Linked DNA regions of Priestia megaterium. The protein of the gene in region 2 binds, or shares a complex with, the protein of the main gene of each other region. Links are inferred from orthologs where the notes say so. Each region holds a gene or a part of one and is shown on either strand. Other genes may lie near its edges.

What was found. The genes of interacting proteins can lie anywhere in the genome.
Region 1: holA (region 2) and holB share a complex: the UniProt entries of both Bacillus subtilis proteins name them as parts of the DNA clamp loading complex. The link is inferred for Priestia megaterium from one-to-one orthologs.
Region 3: holA (region 2) and dnaX share a complex: the UniProt entries of both Bacillus subtilis proteins name them as parts of the DNA clamp loading complex. The link is inferred for Priestia megaterium from one-to-one orthologs.

Annotation. Positions count from the first base shown.
Region 1 is NZ_CP085442.1:42,630-45,701, reverse strand. The notes cover bases 77-3,072. They hold holB (DNA polymerase III subunit delta'), read right to left. Parts: upstream 2,073-3,072; coding sequence 1,080-2,072; downstream 77-1,079. Other genes in these bases: tmk (dTMP kinase), read right to left, coding at 2,499-3,072; darA (cyclic di-AMP receptor DarA), read right to left, coding at 2,106-2,435; LIS78_RS00260 (PSP1 domain-containing protein), read right to left, coding at 248-1,075; yabA (DNA replication initiation control protein YabA), read right to left, coding at 77-233. Also shown: more of yabA, read right to left, coding at 1-76. UniProt on the Bacillus subtilis protein: DNA polymerase III is a complex, multichain enzyme responsible for most of the replicative synthesis in bacteria.
Region 2 is NZ_CP085442.1:4,457,957-4,460,949, forward strand. The notes cover bases 9-2,925. They hold holA (DNA polymerase III subunit delta), read right to left. Parts: upstream 2,017-2,925; coding sequence 1,000-2,016; downstream 9-999. Other genes in these bases: gpr (GPR endopeptidase), read right to left, coding at 9-442; rpsT (30S ribosomal protein S20), read left to right, coding at 699-965; LIS78_RS23175 (YqzM family protein), read left to right, coding at 2,343-2,477; LIS78_RS23180 (DNA internalization-related competence protein ComEC/Rec2), read right to left, coding at 2,535-2,925. In the rest of the region: more of gpr, read right to left, coding at 1-8; more of LIS78_RS23180, read right to left, coding at 2,926-2,993. UniProt on the Bacillus subtilis protein: Part of the beta sliding clamp loading complex, which hydrolyzes ATP to load the beta clamp onto primed DNA to form the DNA replication pre-initiation complex.
Region 3 is NZ_CP085442.1:25,659-28,703, reverse strand. Bases 77-3,045 are described here. They hold dnaX (DNA polymerase III subunit gamma/tau), read right to left. Parts: upstream 2,421-3,045; coding sequence 732-2,420; downstream 77-731. Other genes in these bases: tadA (tRNA adenosine(34) deaminase TadA), read right to left, coding at 2,918-3,045; LIS78_RS00130 (YbaB/EbfC family nucleoid-associated protein), read right to left, coding at 392-712; recR (recombination mediator RecR), read right to left, coding at 77-376. Outside these bases: more of recR, read right to left, coding at 1-76. UniProt on the Bacillus subtilis protein: Part of the beta sliding clamp loading complex, which hydrolyzes ATP to load the beta clamp onto primed DNA to form the DNA replication pre-initiation complex.

The sequences.
Region 1 (3,072 bases), 4.4 Mb from region 2 along the record:
ATTTGTTTTTGCTCTTTTGTTTGAGCGCTTGCTTTTGAATGTCTATTTTTCAGCTTCGTTTCGAAGTTTGTCTGGTCAAGGCGACGGCGCAAATGATCATTTTCTATTTGCAGGTGATGATTTTCTTCAATTAGCTCAGCAAGATGCTCTTTCAACTCACCTAACTGCTTATATAAATGACCAATTTGTTCCTCCATGTTTGTCACCGAATCAAAAATCTCTTTTTTATCCACCTTTGCCCACCTCGTTAATCTGTGGCTTGAAACGAAACAGCACCTTCATTATTGATCTCATCCAGAGTATACTCTAAAATTTGTTCGTGATCTGACAGTTCCACTTGAATAATTCTTTCCAAAATATTCAAACCCACTACACGTCCTGAACCATCTGAAGTTTTAATTGTTGAGCCTATATCAGGAAGCTGTTCTTTTGCCGTTTCATACTCATCATTTTCATATTTTAAACAACACATCAAACGTCCGCATAAACCAGAAATTTTCGTTGGATTAAGCGATAGGTTTTGGTCTTTGGCCATCTTAATAGAAACCGGCTCAAAATCACCTAAAAACGTTGAACAACATAGCATACGTCCACAAGGACCTATCCCGCCCAACAGTTTTGCCTCGTCTCGTACACCGATTTGACGAAGCTCAATTCGCGTACGGAAAATAGCAGCTAAATCTTTAACTAACTCTCTAAAATCAATACGGCCGTCTGCTGTAAAATAAAAAATGACTTTATTACGATCAAACGTATATTCTACATCTACTAATTTCATATCTAAATCGTGTGATTGAATTTTTTGCACGCATACGTCATACGCTTCTCTAGCAGCTTGTTTATTTTCATCCACAATCAGCCTGTCTTTTTGTTCAGCAATGCGGATTACTTTTTTCAAAGGAAGTACGACATCGTGTTCACTTACTTGCTTTTTATTAATAACCACTCTGCCAAATTCAACACCACGAACTGTTTCTACAATAACAAACTCACCATCTGGAATTGTAAGTTCTCCAGGGTCAAAATAATATATTTTTCCCGCTTTTTTAAAGCGAACGCCTACTACATCATACAAGCTTTTATCCCTCCTGCAAATCCAACACCAGCTGTTCCATTAATAACTGTAGATTCATATTTGAATTTAATTTATTTTTGGCCTTCAAGATAACCTCTAAGCGATAAATCGCTTTTTCCTGCGTTGTCTGAAGAGCTTGCTGTTTTAATTCTTCTATTTTATGACGATAGACGATTTTAGACTCTTGTCCAACTTGCAGCGTCAACAAATCACGATAAAGAAGCATCAATAAAGTTAAACCAATATGAGCTTGTTCTTTTTCTTTAAAATGTGTTACCCACTTTTCATGAATAAAAAGAAGAGCTTGTTGAGGTCTCGTTGTTAACACTTCATATAATTGTATCACTAACTTTATTGCAAGTCCAAACCATTCATCTTTACTTAATTCAATTGCTTCATCAATACTGTTCGTTAAATTAGACAAGATAGACGCATCTACTGCGGAAAGGCCATTTTCTAATAGTTTTTCAGCTAACTGTTCTGGTGTAAGAGATCGAAATGATATTACTTGGCAACGTGAGATAATCGTATCTAATAAGCGCTGTATATTTTCTGTTAATAAAATTGCATAAGTTCCGTTGCCAGGCTCTTCTAAAAATTTCAGTAAACTATTTGCTGCGCTTACTGTCATTTTATCAACATGATTCACAATATATAACTTTTTATTAGATTCAACACCGGTTTTTGTGAATTCTGATTGCAAGAATTGAATTTGCTCTTTTTTAATCGATAGACCAGCTGGCTCAATCAAGTGAATATCTGGATGATTACCTGAATCAATTCGCCGGCAGTTACTGCACTCATGGCATGGCCTATGATTAACTGGATTTTGGCAAAACAGTGCTTTAGCAAACAAAAAACTAATTTGTTTTTTACCTGTTCCTTTGCTTCCTTCAAATAAATAAGCATGAGCAACTCGCTCTTTAAGTAAGCTGTTTTGCAAAATCTTTAATACGTTCGGCTGAAGAGCTTCAAGCTGTTCCCATGTATTTCCCATTCAATCATCACTTTCTATTTAAAATCTTCTCTCTTAAAATTGATGAAATTGATCTACTGGTAGTACGAATACTGTAGCTCCGCCCACTTCAACTTCAACAGGATACGGAATGTATGAATCTGCATTACCGCCCATCGGTGCCACAGGAGAAATCATCTGTCTGCGGTTTTCACATTGGCCCTTAATAATATCAAGTACTTCATCTACTTTATGGTCATCTGTACCAATCATAATTGTTGTATTCCCTGATTTTAAAAATCCGCCCGTACTTGATAATTTGGTTGAACGAAACCCTCTTTCTACAAGTGCATTTAAAAGCTTTGAGCTATCTGAATCTTGAATAACGGCCATTACTAATTTCATGAATAACACCTCATTTTACTTTTTTGTTAAGAATAGTATAGCAAGAATAACGATCATCTGTATTTATTTTAAAATCGATTGTATCTGTTTATAAGCTTCAGCACAGACTTTTTCAACGGATTGATTTGCATCAATTCGGCGAATACGTTCTGGAAATTCACTCAAAAGAGATAAATATCCATCTCGTACTTTGTAATGAAAGTCTAAGGATTCTAAATCTAATCGATTAATCTCATCTTTTCGACCTTTATTAATTCTTTCTAATCCTACCTCAGGCTCAATATCAAAGTATAAAGTAGCCTGTGGCATCGTTTGCTCAATAGCAAATTGATTGATAGCAAAAATATCTTCTACACCTATACCCCGTGCATTTCCTTGATAAGCAAGTGAGCTATCAATAAAACGGTCACATAATACTATATTCCCTTTATTTAGCTCAGGAATCACTTTTTCTACAAGATGTTGTCTTCTAGCCGCAGCGTAAAGAAGTGCTTCGGTTCTGGCATCCATTTCCGTGTTAGATGGATTTAAGATGATTTCACGAATTTGTTCAGCAATTCGTATGCCTCCAGGCTCTCTTGTTAATACAATGGTATAGCCCTCTTGTATTAATTTTTGTTGAACCATATGGATGATG
Region 2 (2,993 bases):
GCTGTAACTCAAACAAATGTCTTGTAATCAACAAATTATCTACTGCCTTTGGTCCAAGCGCATCTGGTGTAACACTTAAGTTTCCAAGACCCACTACAAGACAGCTAGCATCATCTGGAATGTTGAGGCTTTTAATAAAAAAATTCAGCTCTTTAGCAAATACTTCTTCCATGGCCTCTTGCTTTTCAGTATCCTGCTCGCGAATGCCTACCGATTCAAGGGTTACATATCGGCCTTTTTTCTTACCGATTGCTTCTGCGCCCTCTTCCGTAATTTCTACCATTGAAATTTTGACATCTTGTTCTTCTTTTTCTTTTACAATTACGCCTTTGATTTCTGACTGGTTATTCGGTTTAGGCTGGTTTTCTAACGCTATGTCTTTTGCTTCGACAGCTAAATCCGTGCGCACGCTATATTGACTTAAATCAAGTTCTTTTTCCATTTCTTAACCTCCTAGACAATCTTTGTTGAAATTATTGTCACCGAGGACTGGCAGATTCATGCATTTAAGAAATGAAAAGTAGAAGGAAGGGCTCAATATCAGCTACAAGCTTGTGAAGAGAGATCTGTCATATAAAATTCCTTGTCAAGGCTATTGCATTCTGTCCTTGTGTTTGATAAAATATCTTTTGTTCTTATTGTGAAGAATGTCGAGTTCTATATAATCTCGATTGTTATCATTTCGGGAGGTGAAACGGATGCCAAACATTAAATCAGCTATCAAACGTGTAAAAACTACTGAAGCTCGCCGTGCTCATAACATTCAAGCTAAATCAGCTATGCGTACTGCAATCAAAAACTTTGAAGCTTTAGTTGAAAACAACGATGTAGATAACGCAAAAGCAGCATTTGCTGTTGCTTCTAAAAAATTAGACAAAGCTGCACAATCTGGTATTATCCACAAAAATGCTGCAGCTCGTCAAAAATCTCGCTTAGCAGTAAAACTTAACGGTTTATCTGCATAATTGAGACAAAAACGATCCCATTAGGATCGTTTTTTTATTGCGCTCTTTTTAGTAAAAACAGCTGTAAAATAAGCGCTTTATCCATTTTTCCTGTCTTCATTTCATAATCTGCCTCTGCTAAATCCCTTAAAATTCCTTTAAGCTGCTGTTCCTCAAAACTTCTGCTCTGCTGCAAAGCAATTTTTACACGAAACGGATGAACCTTAATCGTTTGAGCAATTTGCTGCTGACCGTACCCTTGGCTAGACAGCTGCTTCGTATGATAAATCAAACGAAACTGCGTCGCTAACAAAGATAAAATTTTAATAGGCTCTTCGTTATTACGCAGTAAATCCTGATACATATTTAAAGCAGTAGAAACCTTTCGCTGAATAACAGCGTCAATAAGCGTAAATACATTTTGTTCAAGCGTTTTTGCCACAAGCTTAAGCACAACTTCTTTTGTAATGACTCCGCCTTGTCCAACGTATAACACCATTTTTTCAATTTCATTTGTCACAAGCGTTACATTAAGACCCACAAGCTGAATAAGCAGCGTTACAGCATCTTCATCCATATTCACTCCATCTTTTGAAAGTAAATTATGAATCCACTGCTTCATTTCTTTTTCACCAAATTCGTTCGCTTCGATGTAAGCTGCTTGTTTTTTTAACAATTTTGTTATTTTTTTTCTTTCATCCAGCTTTTCATAAGGGGCTAGTAGAATTAATGTTGAAAAAGACGGGGGCTGCTCCACATATTGCTGAAGTTTTGCGAGATCATGCTCTACTTTATCTTTCGATTTTTCAGCCGTTAAAAATGCTGCATTTTTCGCAACCACTACACGCTTGTCTCCTAAAAAAGGAAGCGTTTCAGCATCTTCTAGAACTTGATCAATCGATGTTTCTTCTAAATCGTATAGTGACAAGTTAAATTCTTTATCTTCTTCATTTAACGTATAGTCGACGATTTTATCTCTAATCTTTTTACTCATAAATGCATTGACCCCGTGTATTAAGTAAACGGGGGCTATATTATTTTTGGTAATACTTTTTAAGCTATCAACTGCCAACGTATATACGCTCCTCTTTTTTATTCATCTATATTGATTATGTATAGTTACTGATAAACAAAATACAATTTCTATCGTAAAGGTGTTATGAGTTTTTGGCAACAATACAAAAGGAATTGCCTTAAAACGACAATTCCTCAGTTTATAATAAACATTAACAATATAAGCCCTAGGTTACTTATTTGTTAATGATTAAACCCTTATCTCTATTTTCTCCTCATGCTCATAAAGTATAGTTGTTAACTGTTGTCAGTTTGTGAAAACGCTTTTAAATTGTCTAGATTTTTAAAAAAAGTTAGATTATACTGTAAACAGGAGGGGTGTTAATGAACCAATTTGAAGAAAGTGTCCAAAGTAAACGCAACGACGCTGTCGATTCTGCCGTAGGATTTGGTGTTTCATTTGGCTTTTTCACTGCCTTATTTGTTATTGCAACTGTGATTCACTACTTGGGTTCGTAAAATTGCTTCAAGGCTGCTTCTTAGCAGTCTTTTTTAGTTCGTTTTTCTTACTATAGACTATGGAAGTTGCCGCGAAAACGTTCCTGACTTTTTTGTAAATTCATACATTACCCCACCATCTTCATCCGTTCGATAAATATACACTCCGTAGCTTTTCAGAAGCTCTAATATTTCTTGATGAGGATGACCATAACGATTTTTTTGTCCCGCTGAAACAAGCGCTACTTTAGGATTTAAATGTTGAACAAACTCTTCTGAAGTTGAAGTTTTACTGCCATGATGCCCAACTTTTAATACATCTGCTTTAAGGTTTGGAAAGCCTTTCAATATTCTTTGTTCTCCTTCCTTTTCTAAATCTCCGGTGAATAGCCATCTTAAATTTCCTAACTTAGCGTCTATTACAATTGAGCCGTTGTTGCTCGTTTCTTCGAAACCTGTCGGAGAAATAATCTCAAATAAGACACCTCCTTCTTGCCAGCTATCTCCTTGTTGAACAATTTGAACAGGCACGCTTTG
Region 3 (3,045 bases), 4.4 Mb from region 2 along the record:
CTGGTACTTTGATATCTTCAGGCCCTATTCCTTCCATAGGTGAAATTGCGCCATGCAGGACATGATACAAGCCGTTATATTCTTTCATTTTCTCCATTGCAATGACATCCTTAGGGTCTTGCACGACACACACCACACTTCGCTCTCTACGCTGATCTTGACAAATGTAGCAAGGATCTTGATCTGTGATATGCCCACAAACTGAACAATAGGTTAAATTTCGCTTCGCATTGACTAATGCTTTTGCAAAATCTAATACTGTATCTTCTTTCATAGATAAAACAAAGAATGCTAAGCGAACAGCTGTTTTTGGACCAATGCCGGGTAACTTCATAAAACTATCTATAAGCTTTGATATTGGTTCTGGATAATGCACGTGGCAACCACCTTATTAAAGTCCTGGAATATTTAAACCTTTTGTAAATTGACCCATTGTGTTATTTGTTAAATCGTCCATTTGTTTTAATGCGTCATTTGTTGCTGCTAGTACTAAATCTTGTAGCATTTCAATATCTTCAGGATCTACTACATCCTCTTTAATATTTACATCAATTACTTGTTTCTGACCGTTAACCACAACTGTTACCATTCCCCCGCCAGCTGTACCTTCAACAGTTTTTTCAGCTAACTCTTCCTGCGCTTTTTGCATATCTTTTTGCATTTTTTGCATTTGTTTCATCATTTTTTGCATATTGCCCATGCCTTTCATCATGTGAACATTCCTCCTAAATTTACTCTTGAATTTCGATTAAGTCTTCTCCAAATAGCTTTTTCGCTTCTGCAACCACAGGGTCTTCCTCCTGTGGTTGACCTGATGACCCATCACTTTGCTGTCCTTGAAGAAACTCTTCTCTTACTTTATCCCATTCGCTTTCTGGAATTGCAACCATTTCACGCTTGCTGCCAATTAAAGTATATAAGATATTCTCTAAATTATCACGTACATTGTTGTTATTTTCAGAAGCCATTTTGCAATGAATTTCATATTTAAATTTAAGTATAAATGATTGATCTGAAGACGCAACCGGTTCACTGTTAGATAACAACGCTGCATGTGAAGCTTTATTTTGTTGTTTCAATGTGTCTAACACCTGCGCCCAAGATCGCTTAATCGTTTCTAAATTCTGCCGAGTGGCATTTTTTAAAACTTCATTTACCTTCCCAACAGGCGTTTTATACTGACTTCTTGACTGTCTTGTCTGTTTTTTCTCTGTTTGCGCTGCCTGAGCTGTATGATCAACTTGAATGCCTTTTTCTTTTAACTGCTGCAGTTCTGCTTCCATTTGATTCATTTTTTGCAAAATGTCTTGATATGGAAGATCACCCTCTTGATTTGTAGAACTTTGAGCTAATTTTACTAAAGCTACTTCAAGTAGCACTCGAGGATGATTGCTCCATTTCATCTCTTGCTGAGTTTGGTTCAATTCAGCAATGACTTTATAAATAAAAGCACTATCCATTTTTGAACTGAGTTCTTTAAACTCTTCGTTAACCGCTGCTTTTTCAAGTAAATATGCATTTTCTTCAGAAGCTTGATAAAGCAGAACATCACGATAATAGAAGATGAGGTCCTCTACAAACCTCGCTGGATCTTTTCCGTTTTTGATCAAACTTTCAACAGAGTCTAGCGCTTCTACAATGTTTTCATTAAAGATAGCTTGGACGATCTTCACAATAAAAGCCTGTGATACTGCTCCTGTTATGGATAGAACATCCTCTAAGCTCACCTTCTCCGTACTATACGAGATGGCTTGGTCTAAAAGACTAAGTGCATCACGCATGCCGCCTTCTGAAGCTTTCGCAATTTCGTAAAGAGCATCCTCGCTTACTTCTAGCTCTTCAGAACCTAATACTTCTTTCATTCGATATACGATATCTTCTGGCGAAATGCGTTTGAAATCAAAGCGCTGACATCTAGAGATAATCGTTAATGGAATTTTATGCGGCTCTGTTGTAGCTAAAATAAAGATAACATGTGCAGGAGGTTCTTCTAACGTTTTTAACAAAGCGTTAAAAGCTCCAATTGAAAGCATATGAACTTCATCAATAATGTACACTTTGTATCGAACAGCACTAGGTGCATATTTTACTTTATCACGGATATCTCGAATTTCATCGACTCCATTATTAGAGGCTGCATCAATTTCAATTACATCAGAAATGGAACCATCAGTAATTCCCCGACAAGTTGCACATTCATTACAGGGTTCAGCAATGGGTGCTTTTTCACAGTTAACGGCTTTCGCTAAAATTTTAGCAGCTGTTGTCTTTCCTGTCCCTCGAGGCCCAGAAAATAAATACGCATGCGAAAACTTTTCTTGGACAAGGGCATTTTGAAGTGTTTTGATAATATGTTGTTGACCGACTACGTCGTTAAAGCTTTGAGGACGGTATACACGGTATAGAGCCTGATATGCCACTACATCCTCTCCTTTTAATATAATTCATTAGTTATCATTATAGCGTATTATGAGGTTTTTTTTCAAAATAGTAAAAGATAAAATAAAAAGCCTACTCCAACAGAGTAGACTAAACTTATGTATATAACTGCCGTGCACCTTCCGTCGATTAGCCACCCCAGGCGTTACTTAAGCAGTTAGCTCGGTTCAGGCGACCCCATGGCACATGAGAGGTTCTGCTTACTGCTGCTTCCTTCCGGACCTGACAGGGTTCACAGATTCCCATTGCATAGGACCCAAACGTCAACACCACTTACTTAAGGCAGGCCCTAAGATGAGCTAACCTCAAGAAGGAATTCGGCCTCGCTAGAGCGGATTGCGAGTACAGGGCACCGCTACCTCCCCGCTTAGCACGGCAAAGTTGAAACCAATAGTTTGGGCATCAAGTTGATGCATTTACAAGTATACGTCTTTTCATTCAAAAATGCAACCGCTATAGAAAACTTACTTTTTTAGCGCTATTTTCCAGCCTTTTTTCGTTGACGCAACTCACGAAAAAAGGTCGTTAAGAGGCTCCCGCATTCTTCTTCTAGCATACCTCCTACTACTTCTGCTTGATGATTAAACTTTTCAAACTCTAATAAGT